Regions from separate parts of the Serpentinimonas maccroryi genome, predicted to be linked through region 4. Evidence: predicted binding sites of a transcription regulator. Region 4 holds the regulator's gene; each other region holds the start of a gene.

Region 1 (7,410 bases), 460 kb from region 4:
AAGCAACTCAACGCTTTCAGATCCCTGGAAAAAATCCTGTAGCCACTGCGAGCGCCAGCACGCCCAGACCAGCCGCGCCGTCAAGGCGGTTTTCGCGCAACTTCAATCCAACCCGGCCAGCGCCGGCACAGCGAGCAAGCAACTGGTGCAAAACCTGCTCGATGAGATGCTCGGGCAAGAGGAGTCGGCCCTGCGCCTGCTGGCCGACACTTCTTCGGATCACCGTGCCCAGCACGCGCTCAACGTCTCGGTGCTCTGCCTGCTGCTGGGGCGGGCGCTGCAGCTGCCCGAAGCCGACCTGCATACCCTGGGTTTGGCAGGCTTGCTGCACGACATCGGCAAATTCGACTTGCCTACGTTGGTCCGCTACCGCGACCCAGACCTTAGCGCCGCCCACCTGAAGGTCTACCAAGAACACGTTGGGCATAGCCTAGCCTGGGGCAAGCGCATGGGCCTAACCGAGCCGGTGCTGCAGACCATCTCGCAGCACCACGAATACGCCGACGGCAGCGGCTTCCCGCAGGGCCTGCGCGCCGAGCAGATTGGCGCTGCCGGCGGTATTCTGGCGCTGGTCAACCACTACGATTCCCTGTGCAACCCGCACAACCCGCTGCGCGCCGTCACGCCGCACGAGGCACTGTCGATTTTGTTTGCCAAACACAAGGCGCAGCACGATCACCGCACCTTAAGCGCCTTTATCCGCATGATGGGGATTTATCCTCCGGGCTCGGTGGTGCAACTCAGCGACGAGCGCTACGCCGTGGTGGTGTCGGTCAACGCAGCGCGTCCGCTCAAACCCGAGGTAATGGTCTACGAGCGCCAAACCGACAATCCCGATGTGGTGCACCTGCTCGACTTGCAGCAAGAACCGCAACTGAGCATTGCGCGCAGCCTGCGGCCACAGCATCTGCCGCGTCCTGTGCTGCTGTGCCTTTCGCCCAAACCGCGTTACTGTTATTTTTTCGAGCGCGCACTCAGCCCCGCCGAGCGCCCCGCGGAGCCCGAATGAGTTTTTTTCATTGGCCACCCTTGATCGAAGGCTTGCTCGAAGCGGTGTGGCTGGTCGATGCGCAGACACGGCGCATCCTGTATGCCAACCAAGCCGCCTCGGTCCTGCAGCGTGCACCAGCGCAAGAAATCTGTGGCACCTTGGTCACCGACTGGACCGTCAGCCCCGAAGACGCGCTCTACTGGGACACACTGGCGCAGCCTGAGCAGACCCTGCTGCAATCCGAAACCCTCTTGCGCCGCCGCGATGGCAGCACGGTGCAGGTGTTGCGTCGCATCACTGCATTGCCCAACGACCCCGACACGACCTTGCGCCTGGTCGCCATACAAGACCTCAGCGTTCAACACGCCACCCAGCAACGGCTCGAACACCTGCTGGCAGAACTGCGCGCCACGCTCGAATCCACCGCCGACGGCATCCTGGTGTGCGACCTCGACGGCCGCATCCGCGCTTTCAACCGCCTGTTTGCGCAACTGTGGGATCTGCCCAACACGCTGCTGACGCAACAAAACGACGAATCGATCCACCGCTGGCTCGCAAGCCGTGTCACCGACCCCGAGGGCTACCGGCTGCAGCTCGGGCTGCTGCAGCGCTCGCCCTTGCTCCAGACCACCGACGTGCTGCTGTTGCAGAACGGGCGCTTGCTCGAGCGCATCACGCGGCCGCAACTGGCGCGCGGGCGCCCGATCGGGCGCATCTACGCCTTTCGCGACATCACCGAACGCTACGCCACCGAGTCACAGCTCAAGCTCGCCGCCAAGGTGTTCGAGTCCAGCCTCGATGCGATACTCATCACCGACCCACAGCAACGCATCCTGGCCTGCAACCCGGCGACGCTGAGCTTGACGCGAACCCAGGAAAGCGATCTGTTGGGCACGCCTGCCACCTCGCTGTTTTTTGCCCCCAGCCAGATCGACTGGCTAGAGATTCTGCGCCAGCATCTCGAGGGCGCGGGCTACTGGCAAGGCGAGCTCTGGCACCGCCGTGCCGACGGTGCTGCGCTGGCCCTGCAGGTTTCCTGGGTGGTGCTGCGCGACGCCGAGGGGCGGACGCTGAACACGGTGCTGTTTGCCAAGGATTTATCAGAGAAAGTGGCGGCGCAGCAGCGCATCGAACAGCTCGCCTACACCGACGCGCTCACCGGCCTGCCCAACCGCCTGACCCTGACCGAACGCGTAGGGCACGCGATCCGGCTGGCGCAGCGCAGTGGTTTGGGCTTTGCCGTGTTGTTCCTCGACCTGGACCGCTTCAAAAGCATCAACGACTCGCTCGGGCACCTGTTTGGCGACAAGGTGCTGATCGAGATCGCCAGCCGGCTCAAGCACTGTCTGCGCCAGACCGACACCCTGTGCCGCCTTGGCGGCGACGAGTTCGTCGTCCACCTGCATGAGACCGATGCCATCGGGGCCGAAATCAGCGCCCAGCGGCTGATCGACGCCATGGTGCGCCCGATCGAGATCGACGAGATGCACTTCAACCTGTCGTGCAGCCTAGGGATTGCGCTCTATCCAGACGACGGCGACACGCTCGACGAACTCATCCGCCACGCCGACACCGCCATGTACGAGGTCAAAGGGCGCGGCAAAGGCCACTACCGCTTTTACCGGCCCGAAATGAACGCCAACCTGCTGGCGCGCCTGCAGCTCGATCACGCCCTGCGCCAAGGCTTGCGGGCGCAGCAGTTTGTGCTGCACTACCAGCCGCGCATCGACCTGCACAACGGCCAAATGCGCTCGTGCGAGGCGCTGCTGCGCTGGCAACACCCGGAGCGCGGCCTGGTGTTGCCGGGGGAGTTCATCGGCGTGGCCGAAGAAACCGGCTTCATCGTCGCCTTGGGCGACTGGGTGCTGGAGCAAGCTGTGCGCCAAGCTGCCGCCTGGCAGGACGCGGGCACGCCGTGCCCGGTGGCGGTCAACCTCTCGGCGCTGCAATTTCACCCAGGCGGCTTGGTCATGCGGGTGCAGCAGCTGCTCAGCACCTATGGGCTGCAAGCGCATCTGCTGGAGCTGGAGCTGACCGAGTCGATTTTGATCGAGGACGCCGACGAAGCGCTGGCGCGGATGCAGGAGCTGCGCGCCTTGGGCGTGCGGCTCTCGCTCGACGACTTCGGCACCGGCTACTCCAGCCTGGGTTACCTCAAGCGCTTCCCGCTGCAGCAGATCAAGATCGACCGCAGCTTCATCGCCACCATGCACAGCGACGCGGTGGATGCCGCCATCGTCACCTCGATCATCCAGTTGGCGCGGGCGCTCAAAATGGAGGTGGTGGCCGAAGGGGTGGAGCTGGAAGAACAGCGACAGCACCTGCGTGAGCTCGGTTGCGACCAGTATCAGGGTTTTTTGTGCTCGCGTGCCGTGCCCGCGTCGGAGTTCCATGCCTGCTGGCTCCAGCCGCGATAATCGCGCTCCATGCACATCCACATCTTAGGCATTTGCGGCACTTTCATGGGCGGTCTGGCCGCCTTGGCGCGCGCCGCCGGGCACCGCGTCACCGGCTGCGACGCCGGCGTCTATCCTCCCATGAGCGAGCAGCTGCAGGCGCTCGGCATCGAGCTGATCGAAGGCTTTGGAGCCGAGCAACTGGCGCTGCAGCCCGACCTGTACGTGGTGGGCAACGTGGTGTCACGCGCCCGGGGCCCCGACGGTGCGCCCAAATTCCCGCTCATGGAAGCCATTTTGGATGCGGGCGCGCGCTACAGCAGCGGCCCGCAGTGGCTGAGCGAGCACATCTTGCACGGCCGCCACGTGCTGGCGGTGGCCGGCACGCACGGCAAAACCACCACCAGCGCCATGCTGACTTGGATTTTGGAGCATGCCGGGCTGCAGCCAGGTTTTTTGATCGGTGGCGTGCCGCAAAACTTTGGCGTCTCGGCGCGGCTGGGGGCGGCCTCGGCCCCATTCGTGATCGAGGCCGACGAATACGACACCGCCTTCTTTGACAAGCGCAGCAAGTTCGTGCATTACCGGCCGCGCACCGCCGTGCTCAACAACCTCGAGTTCGACCACGCCGACATCTTCGACGACCTCGCGGCCATCGAGCGCCAGTTTCACCACCTGCTGCGCACCGTTCCGGCCAGCGGCCGCGTGATTTACAACGGCCTCGAAGAAAGCGTGGCGCGCGTGCTCCACCAGGGCTGCTGGAGCGAACAGCGCAGCTTTGGCAGCGCGGTGAGCGATTTTTTTGCCGAAGGCGAAGCCGACGACTTCGTGCTGCGCCAGCGCGGCCACGCCAGCGGCCGCGTGCGCTGGGGGCTGAGCGGGGTGCACAACCAGCTCAACGCCTTGGCTGCTGCCGCCGCCGCCGAGCACTTGGGCGTGCCGGTGGCGCTGGCGGCCGAGGCGCTGGGCCGCTTTGCGGGCGTGAAACGGCGCCTCGAAGTGCGCGGGCGGGTGCACGTGGCCAAGCCCGCGCCGGGGCTGCCCGCAGGCGCCGGGGCTGCTCCCGAGAATGCCCACGAGGCCAGCCCGATCACGGTCTATGACGACTTTGCGCACCACCCCAGTGCCATGCGCAGCACCATCGATGGCCTGCGGCGCCAGCTCGACCGCCGCGGCGGCAGTGGGCAGCGCATCCTGGCGCTGTTCGAGCCGCGCTCCAACACCATGAAGCTGGGCACCATGAAGGCGCAACTGCCTTGGAGCCTAGAACGCGCCGACTTGGCTTTTTGCCACAGCGGCGGCCTAGGCTGGGACGCCGCTGCGGCGCTGGCCCCCATGGGTGAGCGGGCCGTGGTGGCCGCCGACATCGACAGCCTGGTGCAGCAAGCGGTGGCCGCCGCGCAAGCCGGCGACCACCTGCTGTGCATGAGCAACGGCGGCTTTGGCGGCGTGCACCACAAGCTGCTGCAAGCGCTGCGGCAGCGCTTTGATGCGCCCGCTTGCGCCAAGCCCAAAAGCGCTCAGTAACTCACGGTCATCGTGGGCACATCGATGTGCACCACGGGCCGCGCCAGCGTGGCGCTGGCGGCTTGGGCAAAGGCCTGCGCCCAAGCGCGATGGGCCGGGTCGGAAAAATGGGCCTCGCCAGCGGTGCGGGCGATCACCGCCACCTTGTCGGCCAGCAACACCTTGCCCGACAGGCGCAACGGCTCGCACCCCAGATCGACGAACTGCTGGTCCAGCCACTCGCGCGCCAAACCGTTGGGCATGGGCTCCATTTCTTCTAAGTCGAATTTGTATTCTTGGGCCTCACCCCAACTGACGATGACTTGACTGCGCATGAAACCGGGCTCCTGTGGTGCTTGAAAGCGGCGCACCTCCGGCCCCATGCCGGGATGCACCAGGGCCCATTGTGCCCTGCGTGTTGCAGCGCGGCAACTGGCAACAACCCGAAGTCACTCAGAATCAGCACATCAGAACGACTGCGTCAGACCCAGCACCAAGCGGCCTTTGCCCGCGGGGCCGGCGCGGTCGGTGTCGGCACCGGACCAGATCGCCGAGGTGCTCAGGCTTTCGGTGAGGGCGTAGGTGAGGCCGAGCCGGTAGTCGGTGGCGCCCGAGTTGAGGTTTTCGCGGTTGCGAAAACCCACGCCGGCCTCGAGCGTCAGGCGCTCGGTCAGGGGCTGCTCGATCAAAAAGCTCAGGCGTGCATGCTCATCGATTGAGCCGCTGGTGCCCCAACTGAGCTTGGTCGTCAAAATGCCCATGCTCAGGCTGCCATAAACCTCGCTGCCGTTCAAGCTGGCGCCACTGTTGGGGTAGATGTAGGCGATGTAGCCCACATCGAAGCCCATGCCGTTGGCGAATTCGCCGCTGTAGCCGCCGTAGAGGTTGATCTCCAGGTTGGCCTCGCCAAAGCGCCCGGTGGAGTTCCAGTTGCCGATGTAGAAGCCGTTGCCGAAATCGTAATCGACCCCGCCTTGCAAGGCCGGCCGGAAGTCGCGCGCACGCTCCCCTTGGCGGCTGTCTTGATCGATGCCGTTGTATTTGTACAGCGACACCGCGCCAATGTTGAACGAGAGCTGGGCCTGCGCCGCAGCGGGCAGGGCCAAGGCCGCCGCAACAGCCAGAGCAGAGAGGGCAAAAGGGAAAGTGCGCATGGAAAGCTCCTAGTAAAAATTCGGGACTACGCCAGCAGATTGAAGCAAAAAAAGTGCCAACGTGCAATCACGAAAACCAGCAAGGGACCGGACTGTGGCTGGGCTGCCACAAGCCGCGCAAATTTCCTGCTCCCGGTCGGCTGCGCCCCAGCGTGGCCTGCCCCCGCCCTGCGCTCAAAACCGCGCCAGCGTCAGCGCCACCCCCAGCAGCCCCACGCCCGCCAGCACGAACACCGGCCAGCGCGGCATGGCGCCGCCGTTGGCCATGGCGCGGCCAAACATGAAGAACACGAACGGGTGCACCAAAAAGGGCATGGAGAAGATGAGCGCGATCAGCCCCGCCGCCTCGGCGCCAAACATGCCGTCTTGGGTGGCAGCAAAGAGCCCAAAATGCGACATCGAGGCCGCCTTGGCCAAGGCCGAATGTTCCAGCGGCATGGCAAACAGCGCCAGCAGCAGCAAGCCGCCGAACATGGCCGTGAGCTGCCAGCCGAGCGAGAACTGCATCAGGCCCTTGACCTCTTGCGCATCGGCCCCATCGGCGCGGCTCAGGCTGCGCAGCGCCAGCGCCGTGAGCAGCACCCCGCCCACGAGCACCGCCAGCGCCGCCGGCCACAGCAACTGCCCATACTCCATGCTGACGGCCAGAATGGAAAAGACGAAGATGTGGCCAACAAAGGGCACGTTGATCATGATCGGCGCCCGCTGCGCCGCCGTAGGCCCCAAGTCGCCCGCCGTGCAGGCCCCGGTCAGGCCGGCGTGTGAGAGCGCGCCGGCCATTCCGGGTGCGAGGTTGCGCACCTGATTGGTGCGCCCCAACCACATCAGCAGCGCGATGCCGCCAAACATCCACAGCATCTGGCCAAAGAAGCCGTAGGCCAGCACCGCGTTCATGCCCTCGATCTGGAACGCATCGGCGATGCGCGAGCCGCCGATGACGAAGTTGGCCGCCAGCACCACCGGGATGCCGGCAAACAACAGCGCACGCAGCGTCGGGCCAAACTGCCAGCGCCAAGCCAGCGCGCCCATGCCACAAGCCAGCAGCATGGCAAAGAAGATGGTCGGCAGCGCGATCAGGGGGCGCACGCTTTGCGCCAGCAGCCAAGCCGCCAGCAGCAGCGCCACCAGCGCACCGAGTTCGAGCACGCCCTTGCCCAAGTACTCGCGCTTGTTGCGCAGCTGTGCCTTGTGGTCGATCAGGATGAAGGCCAGCAACAGACCGATGTAGGCGATCAGCGGGTAGTAGGCGACCAGCGGCCCGCTGTCGGCACCCATGAGCACACGCCGGGCGGCCTCGATGCCGAGCAGCAAAAACACCGAGCGCAGCACGAACATGAGCTGGGTGCGGTTGGTGCCGAGTAGG
Region 2 (7,410 bases), 600 kb from region 4:
GCCACGCTTGTCGCGCGGCGGGCTTAAACCCCCGTCTTTCGTCTTCAATCTTTGGGGATGCAATCAGTGGGTGGCGCAGATCAGCGGTTGTAAGCGCTCTCGCCGTGCGAGCTGATGTCCAGACCTTCGCGTTCTTCGTCTTCGGTCACGCGCAGGCCCACCAGCATGTCGGCCACCTTGAAGGCGATGAACGCCACCACGCCCGCCCAGACCGCCGCCACCAGCATCGACAGCGCTTGCACAGACACTTGGCTTACGATGCTGAAGTCGGCATCGCCACCACCGCCCAGCAGCGGGGATACAAACACGCCGGTGAGCAAGCCACCCACAATGCCGCCCACACCGTGCAGGCCGAACACGTCGAGTGTGTCGTCAGCGCCGAGCATTTTCTTCAGGCCATTGACGCCCCACAGGCACAGGAAGCCGCCGGCCAAGCCGATCACGATCGCTCCCTGCGGCCCCACATAACCGCAGGCTGGGGTGATGGCCACCAAGCCGGCCACGGCACCCGAAGCAGCACCCAGCATCGAGGCCTTGCCCTTGAGCAGCACCTCGCCCAAGCACCAGGCCAGCACAGCGGCGGCGGTGGCGATCAGGGTGTTGAGGAAGGCCAGCGTGGCGTTGCTGTTGGCTTCCAGGGCCGAGCCGGCGTTGAAACCAAACCAGCCCACCCACAGCAGCGCGGCACCGACCAGGGTCAGGGGCAGGCTGTGCGGAGCCATGGCCTCTTTGCCGTAGCCGACGCGTTTGCCAATCATGTAAGCACCCACCAAGGCTGCGACGGCGGCAGTCAAGTGCACCACAGTGCCACCGGCGAAGTCCATTTTGCCCATGCCGATCAGCAAGCCGCCCGAACCCCAGACCATGTGCGCCACCGGGATGTAGCTGAAAGTGAACCAGATGGTAGTGAAGATCAGCACGGCGCTGAACTTGATGCGCTCGGCAAAGGCGCCGACGATAATGGCGCAGGTAATGCCGGCAAAGGTGGCTTGAAAGGCGACAAAAATCAGCTCCGGAATCACCACGCCTTCGGTGAAGGTGTTGGAGACCGAATCCATGGTGATGCCCATCAAGAAGGCTTTGTCGAGGTTGGCGATGATCAGCCCCTCGCCACCAAAAGCCAAGCTGTAGCCATAGAGCGTCCACAGCACGATGACGAGCGAAAACACCACGGTGACTTGCATCAGCACCGAGAGCATGTTTTTGCTGCGCACCAGGCCGCCGTAGAACAACGCCAGGCCGGGGATGACCATCATCACCACCAGCAAAGTGGCCACCAGCATCCAAGCAACGTCGCCCTTGTGCGGGGTGGGTTCGGCGGCGGGTGCTTCGGCGGCGGCGGCTTCAGCGGCAGGTGCAGCAGCCACAGCCATGGCGACAGCATCGACGACCGGAGCGACCGCAGCGGGGGCTTCGGGTGCCATCATCGGGGCAACGGCCGGCGCGGCGTCGGTGGCTTGGGCCATGGCCGCCGATGCGCCCAGCAGCAACCCCAGGCCCACACACATACTGAGTAGAAACTTTTTCATGATTGATGCTCGGAGTTTGAAAAAGGGTTGATGGGTCAGAGGGCTTGCGCGCCGGTCTCGCCGGTGCGGATGCGCACCACCTGCTCCAGCGGAAAGACGAAAATCTTGCCGTCGCCGATCTTGCCGGTGCGCGCCGCGCCCTCGATGACCTCGATCACGCGCTCGACCAGGTCGTCGGCCACGGCGGCGTCGATCTTGACCTTGGGCAGAAAATCGACCACGTATTCGGCGCCACGGTAGAGCTCGGTGTGCCCTTTCTGGCGCCCAAACCCTTTGACTTCGGTGACGGTGATGCCCTGCACGCCCAGACTCGATAGCGCTTCGCGCACCTCGTCGAGCTTGAAGGGTTTGATGATCGCGGTGACCAGCTTCATGTTCAACCTTTCTTTAACTGTCGATAGTGAGCTGATCGGCCTTGCGGCCAGACCAGCGGCGGTTGTGGGTGCCCAACCTTGGGGGTTGGGCCATTGACACGCCTAGCTTTAAGCACATAGCGTGCCAACCCGACCGAAGCCATGCCGACGCCCAGCGCATGCCCAGCGCAGCGCCAGCCGCTACACTGCGGCCAGATAGTCCGCTTCCCGATGCACCAACTTGGTGCAATGTAGCGGCGGATGCCGCAGCCAGCGGGTATTGGCCCGGTCTGTGTCCTACACAACAAGGGAGCTCAACGTGGATTTGTGCGTGGTTCAAAGTCGCACGCTGGTCGGGCTCGAGGCCCTGCCGGTGAGCGTGGAGGTGCATTTGGCCAACGGCCTGCCCAGTCTGACGCTGGTGGGCTTGGCCGACACCGAGGTCAAAGAGGCGCGCGAGCGGGTGCGCTCGGCCATCTTGAACGCCGGGCTGGAGTGGCCGCACAACAAGCGCATCACGGTTAACCTAGCCCCGGCCGACCTGCCCAAGGAGTCGGGGCGCTTTGATTTGCCCATCGCCTTGGGCATTTTGGCCGCCAGCGGCCAGATCGACGGCGCGGCGCTGGCCGGGCACGAATTTGCTGGCGAGCTCTCGCTCAGCGGCGCCTTGCGTCCGATCCGGGGCGCCCTGTGCATGGGGCTGGCTTTCTTGCGCGCGGCCGGTGCGGGTCAAACCGTATGCACCGCTTTGGTGCTGCCCCCGGTCAGCGCCGAAGAGGCCGCCTTGGTGCGCCAAGCGCGCGTGTACCGGGCGCGCCACCTGCTCGATGTGGTGCAGCGCTTTGCTCCAGCCGGCATGGTGTTGCCCGAGCCGGCGCACCCCGACGGCTGGGTGCTGCTGCAGGGCAGCGCTGCGGTGCAGGGGCAAGATTTGCCCGATTTGGCCGATGTGAAGGGCCAGGCCGGTGCGCGGCGGGCACTGGAGATCGCTGCCGCGGGCGCGCACAGCCTGCTGATGAGCGGCCCGCCGGGCTCGGGCAAGTCGATGCTGGCGCAGCGCCTGCCCGGCATCCTGCCGGCGCTGGACGACCAGCAGGCGCTGGAGGCGGCGGCGGTGGCGTCGCTGGCGGGGCGCTTCAGGCCCGAGCACTGGGGCCAGCGGCCTTTTAGCGCGCCGCACCACAGCGCCAGCGCCACCGCGCTAGTGGGCGGCGGCAACCCGCCGCGGCCGGGCGAGATATCGCTGGCGCACCACGGCGTGCTGTTCCTCGATGAGCTGCCCGAATTCCCCCGCGCCGCCCTCGAGGCCTTGCGCGAGCCACTCGAGAGCGGGCAGATCCGCATCTCGCGCGCGGCGCGCCAGACCGATTTTCCGGCCCGCTTCCAGTTGGTGGCTGCCATGAATCCCTGCCCCTGCGGCTATCTGGGGGCCAGCCACAGGGCCTGCCGCTGCACCCCCGACCAAGTGCAGCGCTACCAGGGCAAGCTCAGCGGCCCCTTGCTGGACCGCATCGACCTGCACGTGGAGGTGCCGCTGCTGCCGCCCGGGCAGTTGCTCGACAGCGCGGCGGCGGAGACCAGCGCAGCGGTGCGCGAGCGCGTCGCCCAAGCGCGCGAGCGGGCGCTGCAGCGCCAGGGCCACGCCAACCACACCCTGCACGGCCCAGCGCTGCAACGCCATGCGGCGCTGGAGCCCGCTGCCGCACAGTTGCTGCAGCAAGCCGCCACGCGGCTGGGCTGGTCCGGGCGCGCCACCCACCGCGCGCTGCGCGTGGCGCGCACCATCGCCGACTTGGCCGCCAGCGAGCGCATCCACGGCGCGCACCTGGCTGAAGCGGTTCAATACCGACAGCCGGGAAACCCTTGAGGCTGCCGCATAATCCCATCCCTATGATGTCAGCCGCGAGCCCTTGCCCTCAATCCAGACCATGAACTTTGCCGCCACCGCCATACCCGAGCCTCAGTTGGTGACGCGGCCAAGTTCATTTGCATTGCGTTGGCCCACTCCACCCTATGCCTGCTACGGCACGCCTGAAAGCAGTTCCGAAAATCCAGACACCTCTGGCCTCGACTGCCAGGTTGAGGGAAGCAACAGCCAAGTGCGCCCCTGTCGGTTGATAGGACTGGATTTGCCAGCCGGTTTGGCTCACATCCAGGTGCCCCCCTCGCGTGCCGTCATGCCGCTGCGCTTCGACATGTTTAGGCGCATCAGCCTGACACAGCCGCTGGCACCATTGCCGCACACCCAGGGCAACGCCAGCCCAGAGGTTGGAAGCCATCCCAGCAGCGCCGACGATTTGCTGCGCCACCGCCCGCGCTTGCCCTACCGCCTCGAGCTCAGCGATGGTTCGGTGCAAACGGGGTTGACGATTGGACACCTCGAGTCTGCCGTGGGCGTGTTCCTGTTTGTGCCGCTCGACGCGCAAGACCGGGTGCAACGGGTTTTTTTGCCGGCCCACGTGCTGCGCCGCGTGCAGGTCGGGGAAAGCATCGGCCAGGTGTTGGTCGAGCAACACATAGTCACCACCGAGCAGGTGGAGCAAGCGGCGCGCACCCAAGAGCAGCTGCGCAACCGCAAACTGGGCGACTACCTGGTGCTCAAGGAGGTGGTCAAGCCCGAGCAGTTGCTGCAGGCACTCGAAGAGCAGTCGCGCATGCCCATGGTGCGAATAGGCGAGGCCTTGACCGCGCTTGGGCTCATTACCCCAGAGCAACTGCAAGACGCGCTGGAGCGCCAGAAATCCGAGCGCAGCGTGCCGCTGGGCGAGCTGCTGGTGCAAAGCGGCCAGCTCACGCGCGACGACCTGCGCATCGCGCTGGCGCGCAAGATGGGTTACCCGGTGGTCGATCTGGCGCGCTTTCCGATCGATCCCGAGGCCTTGCGCCGGGTGCCGATCGCGCTGGCGCGCAAGCACCGCATCGTGCCGCTTCTATGGCACAACGGCACCGTGGTGGTGGCCGCCGAAGACCCGTCGCGGCGCGGCATGCTCGAAGAGCTGGATTTTGTGTTGCAGGCCAAGGTGGTGGCCACGCTCACCAGTGCCCCGCTCGGGGCACAGAGCATCAACGAGGCTTATGCCCGCTTTGGTCTCGACGATACCCAAGCGGCACTGGCGGCTGGCGGCGAATTTGCCCCCACCAGCTCCGACAAGCTGCTCGAATCGCTCGAGCAAGAAGCCAGCGACGACGCCGACCCCAAGCTCGGCGCCATCGAGCAGTCCGACAACTCGCTCGTCAAGCTCATCAACAGCCTGATCATCGAGGCCCATGGCCAAGGGGCCTCCGACATCCACATCGAGACCTTTGCCAGCAAGCGCAAGGTGCGCATCCGGCTGCGCAAAGACGGCCGCCTGAGCCCCTTCATGGAGCTGCCACCGGGCTACCGCAACGCCATCATCGGCCGCATCAAGGTGATGTGCGACCTCGACATTTCCGAGCGCCGCAAACCCCAAGACGGCAAGATCGATTTTGCCAAGTTCTCGCCCACGCACAAGCTCGAGTTGCGGGTGGCCACCATCCCCACCAGCAACGGCGCCGAAGACGTGGTGCTGCGCTTGCTCTCATCGGCCAAGCCGCTGCCGCTGGATCAACTCGGCCTGACCCTCGCCAACCTGCGCCAATTGCAAACTGCGGTGGCACGCTCCCATGGCATGGTGCTGTGCGTGGGCCCCACGGGCTCGGGCAAGACCACCACGCTGCACTCGGTGCTGCAGCACATCAACACGCCCGACCGCAAGATCTGGACCGCCGAAGACCCGATCGAGATCAGCAACCCCGAGTTGCGCCAGGTGCAGGTCAATCCCAAGATCGACTGGACTTTTGCCAAGGCACTGCGGGCCTTTTTGCGCGCCGACCCCGACATCATCATGGTGGGCGAAATTCGCGACCAAGAAACCGCCCAGATGGCGATCGAGGCCTCGCTCACCGGCCACCTGGTGCTCTCGACGCTGCACACCAACAGCGCGCCCGAGACCGTGGTTCGGCTGCTCGACATGGGGATGGATCCGTTCAACTTTGCCGACTCGCTCGCTGCCGTGCTGGCGCAGCGTCTGGTGCGGCGCTGGTGCAAGGGCTGCGTGCGCAGCGAGCCAGCTGACGAAACCTGGGTCGATGAGCTGCTGGACGACTACCTGCACGTGCTGCCCGGAAGTCTGCGTCCCGGCAAAGCCGAGCTGCGTGCGCAGTGGCTGCACGATTACGGCCTAGACGGACGCATGTTCCGGCACCATGCCCCCGGCTGCCCGGCCTGCGACCAGACGGGCTACAAGGGACGCGTCGGCGTGCACGAGCTGTTGCTGATCGACAGCCCTCTGCGCCGCCTGATCCAGCAAAAGGCCCCCTCCGAGGCGCTGCTGGAGGCGGCTCAGATCAGTGGCGGGCTGCGCACCCTGCGCCAAGACGGCATCCTCAAGGTGCTGCAGGGGCTGACTGGCATCGACGAGGTGCGCGCCCACTGCGCCCACTGAGGCGCTTAGAGGTTGGGCGCCAGCCAGCGCGCCAGTTCGTCTTCGCTCAGGTGGCGGCGGTGCGCTTGATCCGCCAGTTGGTCGCGCCCGATGGGGCCGACGTTGAAGTAGCGGCAATCGGGGTGCGCGAGGTAGAAGCCGCAGACGCTGGCGGCGGGCGTCATGGCCAGGCTTTCGGTCAGGCCCATGCCGATGTCGGCGCTGCCCAGCAGCGCCAGCAGCTCGCGCTTGACGGTGTGGTCGGGGCAGGCCGGGTAGCCCGGGGCCGGGCGGATGCCTTGGTACTGCTCGGCGATGAGCTGCTGCGGGCTCAAATTTTCTTGCGCGGCGTAGCCCCACAGTTCGGTGCGCACGCGCCAGTGCAGGTATTCGGCGGCGGCTTCGGCCAGCCGGTCGGCCAGCGCCTTGAGCAGGATCGCTTGGTAGTCGTCGTGCGCGGCCTCGAAGGCGGCGGCGCGCGCTTCGGCCCCGATGCCGGCGGTGACGGCAAAGGCACCCACATAATCGGCCACGCCGCTGCCCTGCGGCGCCACAAAGTCGGCCAGGCAGCGGTTCGGGCGCGGCGCGCCATCGACCACCGGTTTTTCGCTCTGCTGGCGCAAGCCGTGCCAGACCAGCACCGGGCTCTGGCGCGTTTCGTCGGCGTAGAGGGCGATGTCGTCGTCGGCCACGCTCTGCGCCGGGTACAGGCCCAGCACCGCGTTGGCCACCAGCCAGCGCCCATCGACGATTTTTTTCAGCAGCGCTTGCGCGTCGGCATAGACCTTGCGCGCCTGCGCGCCCACCAGTTCGTCGTCGAGGATGGCGGGGTAGGGGCCGGCCAAGTCCCAAGTCTGGAAGTAGGGGCCCCAGTCGATGTAGCGCGCCAGCTCGGCCAGATCGAGGTTTTTGAACACGCGCCGGCCGATGAACTTGGGCCGCGCCGGGGTGTAGGCAGCCCAGTCGAGCTGGGCCTTGTTGGCGCGCGCCTGCGCCAGCGACAGCAGCGGGGTTTTCTTCTTGTTGGCGTGCTGCTGGCGCACGCGCTCGTAATCAACTTGCAGTTCGTGCACGAAGGCAGCG
Region 3 (7,410 bases), 1.3 Mb from region 4:
CGCCGGGGCGCTGCTGGTCGGGCAGCCCGGTTTCTGGCCCTGCACCCCCTACGGCTGTCTGAAAATGCTGGAGCACATCGGCTGCGACTTGCGCGGCAAGCACGCCGTGGTCATCGGGCGCAGCAACATCGTGGGCAAACCGATGGCGCTGCTGCTGCTGCAACGCGACGCCACCGTGACCCTGTGCCACTCGCGCACCCCAGACCTCAAAACCCACACCCGGCAAGCCGACGTGATCGTGGCCGCGGTGGGCAAGGCCGGGCTGCTCACGGCCGACATGGTCAAACCCGGCGCCGTGGTGCTCGACGTGGGCATGAACCGCGACGCCGCCGGCAAACTGTGTGGTGACGTGGATTTTGCCGGCGTCAAAGAGGTCGCCGGCTACCTCACGCCAGTGCCCGGCGGCGTCGGGCCCATGACCATCACCATGCTGCTGAGCAACACCGTGCAGGCGGCCGAACGCGCCGCGGCCGCTTAGCCTCTGGGTGGGCTGCTTACTGGTAGCGCACCGCCATGATTTCGTAGCGCTTGACGCCGCCCGGGGCCTGCACCTCGGCCACGTCGCCTTCCACCTTGCCGATCAGGGCGCGCGCGATCGGGCTCGAGATGTTGATCAGGCCCTGCTTGAGGTCGGCCTCGTCTTCGCCCACGATCTGGTACGTAACCGCCGCGCCACTGAGTTCGTCTTCGAGCTCGACGATGGCCCCAAACACCACCCGGCCGCCGGCGTCGAGCGTGGCCGGGTCGATGACCTGAGCCTGCGCCAGCTTGCTCTCGATTTCGGCGATGCGGCCTTCGATGAAGCCCTGGCGCTCTTTGGCGGCGTCGTAGTCGGCGTTCTCGCTCAGGTCGCCTTGGGCGCGCGCCTCGGAGATGGCGTTGATGACCGCCGGGCGGTCGCTGGATTTGAGGCGCTGCAACTCGGATTTGAGCTGTTCGGCGCCGCGCTTGGTTACGGGATAGGTGGGCATTGTTGCGTCTCCAAATGCGAACCGCCGAGCTGTGCAGACCCGGCGGTTGATGAACGGATATTATGCCCGAACGCGGCTGCGCTCCACGGCGTGTCCACGGCGCTCGCGCGGCGCCCTCACTGCGCTTGCAGCACGATGTGCCCCTTAGATGGTGTAGCGCCTATCAAGCCGGTTGCGCGGCGGCTTAGGCGCTTGCGCTCTGCGCCAGCGGCCAGCGCGGCCGCACCGCGAAGCTGTAGCCCTCGCCGCGGGCGTCGGCGGGCATCAGGCCGGCTTGCCAGCGCATCGCGGCGGCCAGCGCGATCATGGCGCCGTTGTCGGTGCACAGGTGCAGCTCGGGGTAGTGCACGCGCAGCCCCAGGCGCTGGGCAGCGGCGTCGAGCTGCTGGCGCAAGCGCTGGTTGGCACCCACGCCGCCGGCCACCACCAGCCGCCGCAAACCGGTTTGCTGCAAGGCGGCGAGCGATTTTTTCAGCAGCACCTCGACGATGGCGGCCTCGGTGGCGGCGGCCAGATCGGCCCGGCGCGCGTCGATTTCAGCGCCCAGCTTGCGCACCTGCGTGAGCACTGCGGTTTTGAGGCCGGCAAAGGAAAAATCCAGATCGCCGCTGTGCAGCAGCGGGCGCGGCAGCTTGAAGGCGTCGGCGCGGCCGTGCTCAGCCAACCGCGCCAGCGCCGGGCCGCCGGGGTAGCCCAACCCGAGCAGCTTGGCCGATTTGTCGAAGGCCTCGCCGGCAGCGTCGTCGATGGTCTCGCCCAGCAAGTGGTAGCGCCCGACACCATCGACGCGCATCAGTTGCGTGTGCCCGCCCGAGACCAGCAGCGCCACAAACGGGAACTCGGGCGCATCGGCGCTCAAAAACGGCGACAGCAGATGCCCCTCGAGGTGGTGCACCCCGAGCGTGGGCTTGCCCAGCGCCGCCGCCATGCCGCACGCCACCCCGGCCCCCACCAGCAAGGCCCCAGCCAAGCCCGGGCCGCGCGTAAACGCCAAACAGTCGATCTGCTGCAGCGTGCAGTCGGCCTGCCGCAACACGCTGTGGGTGAGCGGCAACACGCGCCGGATGTGGTCGCGGCTGGCCAGTTCGGGCACCACGCCGCCATACGACTCGTGCATCTGCACCTGGCTGTGCAGGGCTTGGGCCAGCAGCCGCGGCGGAGCCGCACCGGCCTCGGCGCGCACCAAAGCCACCCCGGTTTCATCGCACGAGCTTTCGATTCCCAAAATCAGCATGGGATGAGTGTAAGGCAGGCACGGTATTGCGCGACACCCTTACCGCGACACCCTCCCTCGCCCCATAAGGGCATGGAAATTGCTTGAAACATGTGCCGCAACCCCGGCGCCGCCTGACCACCCCCTCGATGACCTCCAGCCTCAGTTTCCTACTGGCCGCCAAACACACCGAACTGAGCGAGTTGCAGCGGCTGGCGCAGAGCATTGCGCTGGCCCGCAGCACCGCCGCGCTGGTGCATGAATTGCAACGCGAACGCGGACTCTCCAGCCTCTGGGTGGGGCAGGCCAGCATGGGGCAGGCCCCACCCGAATCGGACTTGCGCCAGCAAACCCGGTGCACCGACCGCTGGGTCGCGCAGTGGCTGCACGAGTCCGCAGCCTTGATCGCCGCCCCCTCAGCGCACGGTGCGCGGCTGTTGAGCCGGGTGGCCTACGCGCTGCAAGGGCTGGAGGCGCTGGCGCTGCTGCGCTCGCGCGTGGCCGCCATGGCACTGGGCACACAAGGCCTGTCGGCCGATTACGCGCGCCTGATCGCCAGTTTGCTGGCGGTCGTGTTCGAGGCCGCCGACAGCGCCAGCGCGCCCGAACTGCTGCGTCCACTGGTGGCGCTGTTCAACCTGATGCAAGGCAAAGAGTGGGCCGGCCAAGAGCGCGCCGCTGGCGCCGCCCTGCTCGCCAGCGCACAGGCGCAAGCGCACGAACAGGCGCACCTGATTGATCTGATCGAGGCGCAGCAGCGTTGCCTGGAAGTGTTTGAGTCCTTTGCCAGCGCAGCGCTGCTGCCATTCTGGCAGGAGCGCCAGCGCGCCCAGCCTCTGGTCGAGCGCAGCCGCATGCGCCGTTTGCTGCTGCAAACACCGGCCGGTGGGGCGCTGGAGCCGGCACAGAGCAGGGTCTGGTTTGCCTGCTGCAGCCAGTGCATGGACGAAATGCGCCCGGTCGAGGACCAATTGACGCAATCTTTGGTAGCTCAAGCCAGCGCCTGCATGGCGCAGGTGCAAGCCGAAATCGGGCAACTCGAACAGCGCCAGCACCAGGCCGGCAGCGCGGCCAACGGGGCCAACGGGGCCAGCGAAACACAGCGGAGCAGCGCGTTTTTTGAGGCTGCGCGCCCCACCCTCCAGCCCACACCCCAAGGGCTGGCGGGCGGTTTGGAAAAATCGGTGCTCGACCTGGTGCAAGAACAGGGCCAGCGGCTGCAAGCCGCCGCCGCCGAGTTGGAAACGCTGCGCGCCAGCCTCAACGAGCGCAAACTGATCGAGCGCGCCAAAGGCCTGCTCATGGCGCACCAGCAGCTCGATGAGCCGACCGCACACAAAGCCCTGCGCGAGCTGGCCATGAACCAGAACAAGCGCATGGTGGATGTGGCCGAGGCGGTGCTCTCGATGAGCCGCCTGCTTGCACCAAGAAGGTAAGCAACCGGGCCCGAATTTGGTGCGCCGGGGCGGCAAAAGGGTGCAAAGGCAGCACCAGAGCCCCAATCACCCCGCAAAATCAACCCCAAAGCACTTTGGCACGGAATCTGCTTGATTGACTGCATGGTTCGCGCCAATGGCGGCTCGAACCCGGCTCGCAGAGCCGCAGGGGCAACGGCGTCCCTCCAACCCGCTTTCACGGTGGGCACTGGAGGACGCCGTTTTTCATTTTCTGCAGCGCCTTTCGATTGTTCATTGTTCCAGGAGTTGTCATGCCCGCGTTCAGCCCTATCCCATCTAAGCCCTGGCCCGCCTTGGCGCCAGACTCTGCCAGCCCTGCGGCAAATGGCCAGGCAGCCGGCCCGGCGCCAGCCGCCGACGTCGCCACACACAGCGGGCGCCGCAGCGCCCTGCGCCAAGGGGCTGCGCTCGCTGGCGCCGCCCTGTTGGCCACTGCCGGCACCGGCCTGATGCCCGGCCTGCGCTCGATCGCCCACGCCCAAGGCGCGGCGCGGCCCGAGCTCGAGGAGGTGCGCATCGGCTTCATCCCGCTCACCGACAGCGCCTCGGTGATCATGGCCTCGGTGCTGGAGCTGGACCGCAAACATGGGGTGCGCATCGTCCTGTCCAAGGAAGCCAGTTGGGCCGGTCTGCGCGACAAGCTGCTCAACGGCGAACTGCATATGGCGCATTCGCTCTATGGCCTGATCTACGGGCTGCAACTGGGGCTGGGCGGGCCGCGCACCGATATGTCGGTGCTGATGACGCTCAACCGCAACGGCCAAGGCATCACCCTAAGCCGCCAACTGGCCGAGCGCGGCGCGGTGGACTTGGCCACGCTGACGCAACTGATGGCACGCGAGCGCCGCGACTACACCTTCGCCCAGACCTTCCCCACCGGCACCCACGCCATGTGGCTGTACTACTGGCTGGCCAGCGCCGGCGTCAACGCGCTGCGTGACACCAAGGTCATCACGGTGCCGCCGCCGCAGATGGTGGCCAATATGCGCGTGGGCAACATGGACGGGTTCTGCGTCGGCGAACCGTGGAACCACCGCGCCATCGTGGACCGCATCGGCATCACCGCCGCCAACACCCAAGATGTGTGGCCCGACCACCCCGAGAAGGTGCTGGGCGCGCGCGCCGACTTCGTGCGCCGCCACCCCCACACCGCGCGCGCCGTGATGATGGCGGTGCTCGAAGCCAGCCGCTGGATCGACGCCAGCCTGCAAAACAAGCTGCGCATGGCCGAGACCATCGCCGCCCGCCCCTTTGTCAACACCAGCGTCAATGTGATCCGGGATCGCATTCTGGGGCGCTACCAAAACGGCCTCGGGCGCACCTGGGACGACCCCAAACACATGAAGTTCTTTGACGGCGGCGCGGTCAACTTCCCGTTCCTGTCCGATGGCATGTGGTTCCTGACCCAGTTCAAACGCTGGGGCCTGCTGCGCGAGCACCCCAACTACCTGCAAGTGGCGCAGCAGATCAACCAGATCGAGCTCTACCGTCAGGCCGCGACGCAACTCAACATCAGCGTGCCGCGCGAGCCGCTGCGCAGCAGCACCCTGATGGATGGCGTGGTCTGGAACGGCCGCGACCCGGCGCGCTACGCCGACAGCTTCAGCGTCAAAGCCTAAGGAGCCGCCACCATGGTCAGCGCCGTCTTTCATACCCCCCGACCGCTGGAGAGCAGCCACGCGGCCAGCGCCCCGGCTGCACATGCCCACACCCCAACCGCCCCGGCCACCCAAGCCGTCAAACTGGCGCCCAGCCCCCAAGGGCCGCGCTGGGACGTCAGCGCATGGCCGCCCCAGGTCGTGCCGCCGCTGTTGGGTTTGCTGCTGCTCATCGGCCTGTGGCATTTGGCCGCCAGCGGCGGCGAAGGCCAGTTCCCAACCCCGGGCGCGACCTGGAGCGCGGCGCTGGAGCTGTTCTCCGACCCCTTCTTCGTCAACGGCCCCAGCGATGTCGGCATCGGCTGGCAGGTGCTCAGCTCGCTCGAGCGCGTCGGGTTGGGCTTCGGTCTGGCGGCCTTGGTGGGCATTCCGCTGGGTTTTCTGATCGGGCGCTCGGTCTTTGCCGGGCGCATGTGCGCGCCGCTCATCAGCCTGTTCAAGCCGGTGTCGCCGCTGGCCTGGCTGCCGATTGGGCTGCTGGTGTTCCAAGGCACCGAAGCGGCGGCGATCTGGACCATCTTTATCTGCTCGATCTGGCCCATGATCATCAACACCGCCGTCGGCGTGCAGCGCGTACCGCAAGACTACCTGAACGTGGCGCGCGTGCTCAACCTGAGCGAGTGGACCATCCTGACCCAGATCTTGCTGCCCGCCGTGCTGCCCTACGTGCTCACCGGCGTGCGCCTGGCCGTGGGCACCGCTTGGCTGGTGATCGTGGCGGCCGAAATGCTGACCGGCGGCGTGGGCATCGGCTTTTGGATCTGGGACGAGTGGAACAACCTCAACATCACGAACATCATCGTGGCGATTTTCGTCATCGGCCTGGTCGGCCTGTTGCTGGAGTGGGCCTTGGTGAGCATCGCCCGCGCCTTTACTTTCGAGGAAGTCAAATCATGAACGACAGCTCCTACATCTTGATCGAGGGCGTGGCACAGCGCTTCAAAACCCAGCGCGGCGAGTTCGAGGCCCTGCGCCAGATCGACCTGCGCATCGCCAAGGGCGAGTTCGTGACCCTGATCGGGCACTCGGGTTGCGGCAAATCGACCCTGCTCAACCTGATCGCCGGCCTGACCACGCCGACCTCGGGGCTGCTGCTGTGCGCCGGGCGCGAGATCGCCGGCCCGGGGCCTGAGCGCGCCGTGGTGTTTCAAAACCACTCCCTGCTGCCTTGGCTCACCTGTTTTGAGAACGTGCACCTGGGCGTCAAGCGCGTCTTTGGGGCCGGATCGCGCAGCGCCGGGGCCAAGTCGGAGAGCAAAGCCGAACTGGCGGCGCGCACCCACGCGGCGCTGGAGCTGGTGGGCCTGAGCCACGCCGCGCAACGGCGCCCGGGGGAAATCAGCGGCGGCATGAAGCAGCGCGTCGGCATCGCGCGCGCGCTGGCCATGGAGCCCAAGGTGCTGCTGCTCGATGAGCCCTTCGGCGCGCTCGACGCCCTGACACGCGCCAAGCTGCAAGACGAACTGCTTGAGATCGTGGTTCGCACCCACAGCACCGTGGTGATGGTGACGCACGACGTGGATGAAGCGGTGCTGCTCTCGGACCGCATCGTGATGCTCACCAACGGCCCCTCGGCCACCATCGGTGAGGTGCTGACGGTGCCCCTGGCGCGCCCGCGCCAGCGCGTGGCACTGGCGGACCACCCCACGTACCTGCAATGCCGCAAAGAAGTGCTCGATTTTTTGTACACCCGCCAGACGCACGTGCACAAAGAGGCCGCATGATGGAATCCACCTCCCCCCACGGCGCCGCGCCAGCCACCCCAACCCCAGCCCCGCGCCCCAAGCTGGTGCTGGTGGGCAACGGCATGGCCGGCGTGCGCACGCTCGAAGAGCTGCTCAAGCTCAGCCCCGAGCTGTACGACATCACCGTCTTTGGCGCCGAGCCGCACCCCAACTACAACCGCATCCTGCTCTCGCCGGTGCTGGCCGGCGAGCAGGAGCCCGAGCAGATCGTGCTCAACGACTGGGGCTGGTACCGCCAGCACGGCATCACTCTGCACGCCGGCTGGAGCGTCAGCGCGGTGGACCGCACCCGGCGCCTGGTGCACGCCAGCGGGCCCGGCGGGGCCACGCACACCGTCGCCTACGACCGCTTGATCCTGGCCACCG
Region 4 (7,410 bases):
CTTTTTTTGTGCCCTATCCAAACCGAGGACGCACCATGCACAGACGACTCTTTTCTCAAGCCCTGATGGGCTTGGGCGGCCTTGCCACCGCCGGCAGCGCTTTGCCCCTTGCCGCCCAAACGGTGTCTGCACCCACTGCCGGGGCTTTTCGTGAAGGCACGCACTACCGCCGCTTGCGCCAGCCGGCGCCGGTCGATGCCCCGGCTGGGCGCATCGAGGTGCTGGAGTTTTTCGCCTACACCTGCATCCACTGCTACAACTTCGTGCCGGTCTTCAAGGCTTGGAAGCAGACCGTGCCCGCCGATGTGCTGGTGCGGCATGTGCCGGTGGGCTTTACGCCCGATTTTGAGCCGCTGCAGCGCCTGTATTACACCCTCGAAGCCATGGGCCGCCTCGACAGCCACCACGAGCGCGTGTTCCAAGCCGTCCACGGCCCGCAGCGCCAGCGCCTGCACAACGCCGAAGCCATCGCCCAATGGGCGGCCAGCGCCGGGCTCGATCGGGCCCAGTTCACCCAAACCTACAACTCCTTCGCCGTGGTCGGGCGGGTGCGCCGCGCCACCCAGTTGCAAGACGCCTACCAGGTCGAGGGCACCCCGGCGCTGGGCATAGCCGGGCGCTTTTACATCCCGGGCCAAGCCCAGCGCACGGTGCAGATTGCCGACGCCCTGATCGCTCGGGTGCGGGCGGGCCAAGGGCGGTCTTAAGTTTGGCGGCGGGCACAACGGGTTGGGCTCAAGGAGTCGGGCTTAATAAGTCGGGCTTTGGCTCTGGCTACCGCCTGTGATCTGAGTACCGCCGCCTTCAGCCACGGCCAGCCTTGGCCCTGCGCGCTGCGGCAGTGCAAATCTGCCGACTAAGCCAAGTAGCGCAGGCGTGGCTACAATGCTGGCTATGGCTTATGCAATTTCCGTGCCGCGCCCCTTTTGCGCTTCCAATCGCCTCATGCCACTGCGCCAAGTGCTGGCGCGCTTGACCTTGAGCGCCGCCTTGGCGCTGGGTCTGGCCCCCGGCTTGCACGCGCAGCCGGCACAGGGCGCACAACCGGCGCAACCCATGCTGATCGAGGCCGATGCCCTCAACCACGATCAAGCCGGGATGGTCAGTGTGTTCACCGGCAACGTGGTCATCACCCAAGGCACGCTGCTGCTGCGCGGGCAACGCGCCGAGTTGCGCCAGGATGCCCAAGGCAACCAGTCCGGGGTGCTGCAAGGCGCCGCAGGCCAACGCGCGTTTTTTCGCCAGCAGCGCCCGGGCCTGAACGAACTGCTCGAAGGCGAGGCGCTGCGCATCGAGTACGACAGCGCCACCGGTGTGCTGCGCCTGATCGACCAGGCGGTGCTGCGCCGACTGCGCGCTGGCGCGCTAAGCGACCAAGCCAGCGGCAGCCTGATCGTCATCAACCGCCAAACCGAGCGTTTCTCGGTCGAGGGCGGCACGGCAGCGCGCACCCCCGAAAACCCCTTGGGGCGCGTGCGCGCCGTGATCACGCCCCGACCGGAGGCACCACCGGGCGCTACGCCCGCCACAGCACCTGGCACCACGCCAGCCACCGCACCTCGCGCTCCCGCCCCGCCGCTGCAACCCAGCCCGCAACTGGAGCCGCGCCGGTGAAGGCGGATGCAGCGCGCAGCAGCCTGGACGTGCGCGGGCTGCAAAAAAGCTACGGCCGCCGCCAAGTCGTCAAAGACGTGTCGCTGCGCGTGGCCAGCGGCGAGGTGGTGGGCCTGCTGGGCCCCAACGGCGCCGGCAAGACGACCTCGTTCTACCTCATCGTGGGGCTGATTCGGCCCGACGCCGGCACCATCTTTCTGGACGGACAGGCGATCCACGGCTTGCCCATCCACCGCCGCGCCCAAATGGGCTTGGGCTACCTGCCCCAAGAGGCCTCGATTTTTCGCAAGCTCACGGTGGCCGAGAACGTGCGTGCGGTGCTGGAATTGCAGCGCGACCCCGACGGCCGGCCGCTGTCGCCGCAGCGCATCGAGCAGCGCCTCGAGGCCTTGCTCGACGAGTTGCACGTGGGCCATTTGCGCGATGCCCCCGCGCCGGCGCTGTCGGGTGGCGAGCGGCGCCGGGTCGAGATCGCCCGCGCCCTGGCCACCGACCCGCGCTTCATCCTACTCGACGAGCCCTTTGCCGGCATCGACCCGATCGCCGTGATCGAGATCCAGCGCATCATCGGCTACTTGAAAGAGCGCGGCATCGGCGTGCTGATCACCGACCACAACGTGCGCGAAACGCTGGGCATCTGCGACCACGCCTGCATCATCAGCGACGGCCGCGTGTTGGCCCAAGGCACCCCGGCCGAGATCGTGGCCAACCCCGAGGTGCGCCGGGTCTATCTGGGCGAGCACTTCCGCCTTTGAGCACGCTGCCGCCATGAAGCAAGGACTGTCGCTGCGCTTGAGCCAGAGCCTGGCGCTCACGCCGCAGCTGCAGCAATCGATCCGCCTGCTGCAGCTGAGCACGCTGGAGCTGGAGCAAGAGCTGGGGCAGATGCTCGACGACAACCCCTTTTTGGAGCGCGATACCTCGGACGACACGCCAAGCGACTCCCTCGATGGCAGCCTCGATGGCAGCCCCGACCGTGGCCTAGCTTCCACCTCCGATGACGGCCTAGGCGGCGCGCCCGAAGCCAGCGCGCTCGCTCCGCCCGAGCCGCCTTGGGCCGCAGCCAGCCCCGAAGCGGATGCGCAATCCGGCATGGATTCGGCTGTGGCCTATGAGGTATCGGCCCACGAGGTATCGGCCAACGAAGTGCCGGCGCTCGACACCGCCTTCGAAGCCGCCTGGGATGGCGAGGCAGCGGCGCTGGGAATGGGCGCGCAAGCCGAGGCCGGCGAACCGGGCGAGCTGGGAGCGCAGGGCGAAGGCCTCGATTGGGGCGAACCGGGCGCGCTGCGCAACGGCGCCGCGCCCGACGCCGACGACGGTTCGGGCCCCGATTGGGCGCGCGCGCCCGAGTCGCTGGCGCAGCACCTGCACCAACAAGCCGGGGCGCTGCGGCTCGAGCCCAGCGTGGCGCTGGCGCTGCACGCGCTGATCGAATCGCTCGACGACAACGGCTACCTGGCCGATGGGCTCGATGAATTGGCTGCGGCGCTGTGCGCCCAGGAGCGCGCCTTTGAGGCGATCAAGGCCAGCGAATCCCTCATTGCAAGCGCACCCGCCACCGGCAACCGCGCTGGGCCGACCGACCCACCAGCGCCAGACCCGCGGCTGGCGCACTGGTTGCACGCGCTGCAGCAGGCCCTCGAGCATCTGCAGCAAATGGAGCCCACCGGTGTGGGTGCGCGCCACTTGGCCGAGTGCTTGCAGCTGCAGATACTGGAGCTGCGCAACAGCCCCGAGAGCCGCACCGCGCTGGCCATCTGCCAGCAGCCGCTCGATCTGCTGGCGCGGCGCGACAGCCGCCGCCTGGCGCAGCTGTGCCGCTGCAGCGAAGCGCTGGTGCGCGCCGCCTTTGGCCTCATCGCCCGCCTCGAACCCAAGCCCGGCCGTCGCTTTGCCGTGCTCGAGCCGCACCAGCTGCGCCCCGACGTGATCGTGACGGTGCAAGGCAGCGGCTTCAAGGTCGCGCTCAACCCCGAGGTGCTGCCGCGGCTGCGCCTGCAAGACGCCTACGCGCTGGCCCTGCGCCAAGGCCGGGGCGGCGAGGCCCACGCCGGCCTGCAGCAGCGGCTGCAAGAGGCGCGCTGGTTCATCAAAAACGTGCAGCAGCGCTTCGACACCATCTTGCGCGTGGCCACGGCCATCGTCGAACGCCAGCACCAGTTTTTCCGCCACGGCGACTTGGCCATGCGGCCGCTGGTGCTGCGCGAAATCGCTGACGAGGTCGGGCTGCACGAATCCACCATCAGCCGCGTGACCAGCGCCAAGTTCATGGCCACGCCGCAAGGCACCTTCGAATTCAAATACTTTTTTGGCTCCGCGCTGGCCACCGAGGCCGGCGCCCACACCTCCAGCACCGCCGTGCGCGCCCTGATTCAGCAGCTCATCGCCGCCGAAAACCCCCAGCAGCCCTTGAGCGACAACCAGATCGCCGACCTGCTCAAGGCCCAGGGCATCGCCTGCGCGCGCCGCACCGTGGCCAAATACCGCGAGGCGCTGCGCATCGCCCCCACCCATCTGCGCCGCGCGCTCTGAACGGCCCCAGCCCACCATGCACAACCTGACCCTGTTCCTGCCCTGCCCCGCCGGGGTGGAAGACTTCCTGCTGGCCGAAGTGCAAGCCATCTGCCCAGCGGCGGCCGCCAGCGCGCAGCGCCAGCGCGGCGGCGTCGAGCTCACCGGCACCTGGGACGATGTGCTGCGGCTCAACCTGCACAGCCGGCTGGCCCAGCGCGTGCTGGTGCGGCTGGCGCTGCAACCTTGCCCGCACGAAGACGCGCTCTACCAAGCCGCCCACCAGGTGCTGTGGGAGCTGTGGTTCACGCCCGCGCAGACCTTCAAGGTCGAGCTCACGGCCCACCAGTGCCCGTTCCAGAGCCTGAACTTTGCCGCCCTGCGCATCAAAGACGCGGTCTGCGACCGCATGCGCGAGCGCTTTGGCCAGCGCCCCAGCGTCGATACCGTGCAACCCCAGGTGCGCCTGCACGCCCACCTGGGGCCGGATCAGGTCTGGCTCTACATCGATACCTCGGGCGAGCCGCTGTTCAAGCGCGGCTGGCGCAGCGACACGGGCGATGCGCCGCTCAAAGAAACGCTGGCCGCCGCGATGATCGCCGCCAGCGGCTGGACTGGCCTGGACGCCCAAGGTCAGCCGCAGCCGCTCTACGACCCCTGCTGCGGCAGCGGCACGGTGGCCATCGAAGCCGCGCAGCGCGCCTTGCAGATCGCGCCGGGCAAACTGCGCCGCTTTGGTTTCGAGCGCCTGCTGCCACACCGGCCCGAACGCTGGCAGGCGCTGCGGCTGCAAGCCGAGGCCGCCGAGCGCCCCCTGCCCGGTGGCCAGCCCTTGGTGTTTGGCTCCGACGTGTCTTTTCGCATGGTCGATTTTGCGCGCCGCAACGCCGAACGCGCTGGCGTGGCGCATGCCATCGAGTGGCGCGGCGGCGACGCCCTCGAGCGCCTGCCGCCATGCCCCACGCCCGGGGTGATGCTGCTCAACCCGCCCTATGGCGAGCGCATCGCTGCCGCCGGGGTGGCCGGCCAGCCGGCACAGGAGCGGGCGCGAGCGCAACCGGGTTCGCCCCCGGGCCCCGCCCAGGGTGCAGGCCGCGAAAGCGCGCGCCACGCCGATGGGCAGGAGAACGCCGATTTTTTCGCGCAACTGGCCAGCCACTGGAAAAAACACTACGCCGGCTGGACCGCCTGGCTGCTGACCCCCGACCCGCAGCTGCCGGGACAGATGCGGCTCAAACCCTCGCGCCGGGTGCCGCTGTGGAACGGCCCGATCGAGTGCCGCCTGTTTCGTTTCGACCTCGTGGCGGGCAGCGCACGCACGCCCCGCGCCGGCGCCGGCACCCGCCCCGAAAGCCAGCCCCCTCAATAGCGCATACATATTTCCGCAATAGGGGATTTTTGGCAGCCCGAGTTGATGCTTGTGCTGAACTTGGTTTACACTTGCGCTGGGCTGGTTAATCCCGGCCCCCCGCTTTTCCTCCCTGAGCGGGTGCCTTTGTGTGTGACAGCAAAAAGGCTTTCAAACCTGGCTCCTTTAGAGCCAGGTTTTTTTTCGTCTGCGCAGGCAAGGCGGGGGGCCGGGCTTCAGTCAAAAATATCGCTGAGCCACGATTTTTTCTTTTTCTGCTTGCTTCCAGCCGCAAAGCCACCCGGCAGGCCACCACCGAGGCCACCCAGCCCGGCCAAGCCGCCGAGTTTGGCGCCCAGTCCCCCCGGCGCAGCGCCGCCGCTGCGCTTGCGAAAGTCGGAGTCTTGGAAATCGGGCTGGCGCAGCGGGGCGTCTTGATGGCGCGCGCGCCCGGGCGACGGACTCAGGCTGCGCTCGATCAGCTTGTCGAGCTCGCCACGGTCGAGCCAGACGCCGCGGCATTGCGGGCAGTAGTCGATCTCCACACCCTGGCGATCGCTCAGCAGCAGTTCCACATCCACACAGTTGGGGCATTTCATGCAAGGCTCCTTGGGGCCAGTTGAAGGGAGCTTGCAGTCTAGGGCCTTTGGGGCGCGCAATAAAGCAGAATATCGGGCAATCTCGCATCGAACCAAGCTGAACATGAGCCTCACCTACAGCTACCGCCACCTGTACTACTTCTGGATCGTGGCCCAAGAGGGCGGCATGTCCAATGCCGCCGCGCGGCTCGGCATGGCGGTGCAGACCGTGAGCGCCCAGGTGCGCGAGCTGGAAAAGGCGCTGGGTTGCCAGCTGCTCAAACCGGCTGGACGCGGCGTGGCCCTGACCGAGGCCGGGGTGCTGGCGGCGCGCCAAGCGCAGCAGATTTTCGAGCTCGGCGAGGCCCTGCCGACGCTGCTGCGCCAATCCGCGCTGGCGCCCAGGGTGCGGCTGGCGGTGGGCATGGCCGACGGCCTGCCCAAGCTCGAGGTGCTGCGCCTGCTGCGCCCGGTGCTCGATGTGCCCGACCTGCACCTGATCTGCCACGACGGCGAGATCGACGATTTGCTGGCCGATCTGGCCACGCACCGGCTCGACGTGGTCTTGACCGACCACCCGGTGAGCAGCCGCGCGCACCTCAAGGTGCACCACCACCGCCTGGCCAGCAGCGCCTACGGCTGGTTTGCCGCGCCGCCGTGGCTGCAAGCGGCCCAGCGCCCGTTCCCGGCTGCCCTGCAGGGGCTGCCGCTGCTGCTGCCCACGCGCCACGCCAGCGTGCGTGCGCAGCTCGACCAGTGGCTGGCGCGCCACGGCCTGACGCCGCGCATCGCTGGCGAGTTCGAAGACAGCGCGCTGCTCGAAACCTTTGGCGGCCAAGGCATGGGGGTGTTCCCGGCTGCGCTGGCGCTGGCCGACACGCTGCAACAGCGCCACGGCGCGCTGCTGCTAGGGGTGTGCGAAGGCGTGGCGGCCCCGTGCTACGCGCTCAGCTTGGAGCGCCGGGTGGCGCACCCGCTGCTGCGCCGCCTGCTCGAACCCGGCGCTTGAGCGCCGCACCTAGCGGCTAGGGGAGCGGCGCCGGCCCGCTCACGCACCGCGCCGGCCCACATCAGGCAGGTCAGAGGCCAGTCAGGCCGGTTGCGGCTGCAAAAACACGCGCGCCTTTTTGGGCGAGAGCAGCACCCGGTCGCCCTCTTTGAGTCCCAGCGCTTGCAGGCGCTCGGCCGGTATTTGCGCCTCGATCAGCGGGTCGTGGCCGTCGGGGGATTCGGCGTCCAGCGGCCAAAGCTCGAGCCGGGCGATGGGCCCGACCACCAGCGCGCGCTGCAACTCGGCCGCGATGCCCACCGCGCCCGGGCGCCAGCGCTCGACTTCGAGGTCGTGTGGGCGCACGT

Evidence for each region. Region 4 encodes sigma-54, which starts transcription at its own class of promoters, with help from an activator protein. Its sites were predicted from a motif close to TGGCANGNAANCTGCTTT; they were not measured.
Region 1: the regulator sigma-54 is predicted to act here: its motif matches at 6,089-6,106, upstream of SMCB_RS12055 (TorF family putative porin).
Region 2: the regulator sigma-54 is predicted to act here: its motif matches at 2,013-2,030, upstream of glnK (P-II family nitrogen regulator).
Region 3: the regulator sigma-54 is predicted to act here: its motif matches at 3,717-3,734, upstream of SMCB_RS04910 (CmpA/NrtA family ABC transporter substrate-binding protein).

The regions. Positions count from the first base shown of each region.
Region 1 is NZ_AP014569.1:208,195-215,604, reverse strand. It holds gene SMCB_RS00985 (cyclic di-GMP phosphodiesterase) at 1-1,009, shown strand, start outside; gene SMCB_RS00980 (sensor domain-containing protein) at 1,006-3,408, shown strand; gene mpl (UDP-N-acetylmuramate:L-alanyl-gamma-D-glutamyl-meso-diaminopimelate ligase) at 3,418-4,914, shown strand; gene SMCB_RS00970 (hypothetical protein) at 4,908-5,228, opposite strand; gene SMCB_RS12055 (TorF family putative porin) at 5,361-6,047, opposite strand; gene SMCB_RS00960 (hypothetical protein) at 6,222-7,410, opposite strand, start outside.
Region 2 is NZ_AP014569.1:343,054-350,463, forward strand. It holds gene SMCB_RS01525 (ammonium transporter) at 81-1,529, opposite strand; gene glnK (P-II family nitrogen regulator) at 1,565-1,903, opposite strand; gene SMCB_RS01535 (YifB family Mg chelatase-like AAA ATPase) at 2,202-3,749, shown strand; gene SMCB_RS01540 (GspE/PulE family protein) at 4,474-6,348, shown strand; gene metH (methionine synthase) at 6,354-7,410, opposite strand, start outside.
Region 3 is NZ_AP014569.1:1,046,472-1,053,881, forward strand. It holds gene folD (bifunctional methylenetetrahydrofolate dehydrogenase/methenyltetrahydrofolate cyclohydrolase FolD) at 1-478, shown strand, start outside; gene greA (transcription elongation factor GreA) at 495-971, opposite strand; gene tsaD (tRNA (adenosine(37)-N6)-threonylcarbamoyltransferase complex transferase subunit TsaD) at 1,156-2,205, opposite strand; gene SMCB_RS04905 (nitrate regulatory protein) at 2,334-3,620, shown strand; gene SMCB_RS04910 (CmpA/NrtA family ABC transporter substrate-binding protein) at 3,935-5,260, shown strand; gene ntrB (nitrate ABC transporter permease) at 5,273-6,196, shown strand; gene SMCB_RS04920 (ABC transporter ATP-binding protein) at 6,193-7,023, shown strand; gene nirB (nitrite reductase large subunit NirB) at 7,023-7,410, shown strand, end outside.
Region 4 is NZ_AP014569.1:2,353,556-2,360,965, forward strand. It holds gene SMCB_RS10845 (thiol:disulfide interchange protein DsbA/DsbL) at 36-707, shown strand; gene lptA (lipopolysaccharide transport periplasmic protein LptA) at 946-1,614, shown strand; gene lptB (LPS export ABC transporter ATP-binding protein) at 1,611-2,369, shown strand; gene rpoN (RNA polymerase factor sigma-54) at 2,383-4,149, shown strand; gene SMCB_RS10865 (THUMP domain-containing class I SAM-dependent RNA methyltransferase) at 4,166-5,497, shown strand; gene SMCB_RS10870 (TFIIB-type zinc ribbon-containing protein) at 5,713-6,075, opposite strand; gene SMCB_RS10875 (LysR family transcriptional regulator) at 6,179-7,063, shown strand; gene SMCB_RS10880 (sulfate/molybdate ABC transporter ATP-binding protein) at 7,145-7,410, opposite strand, start outside.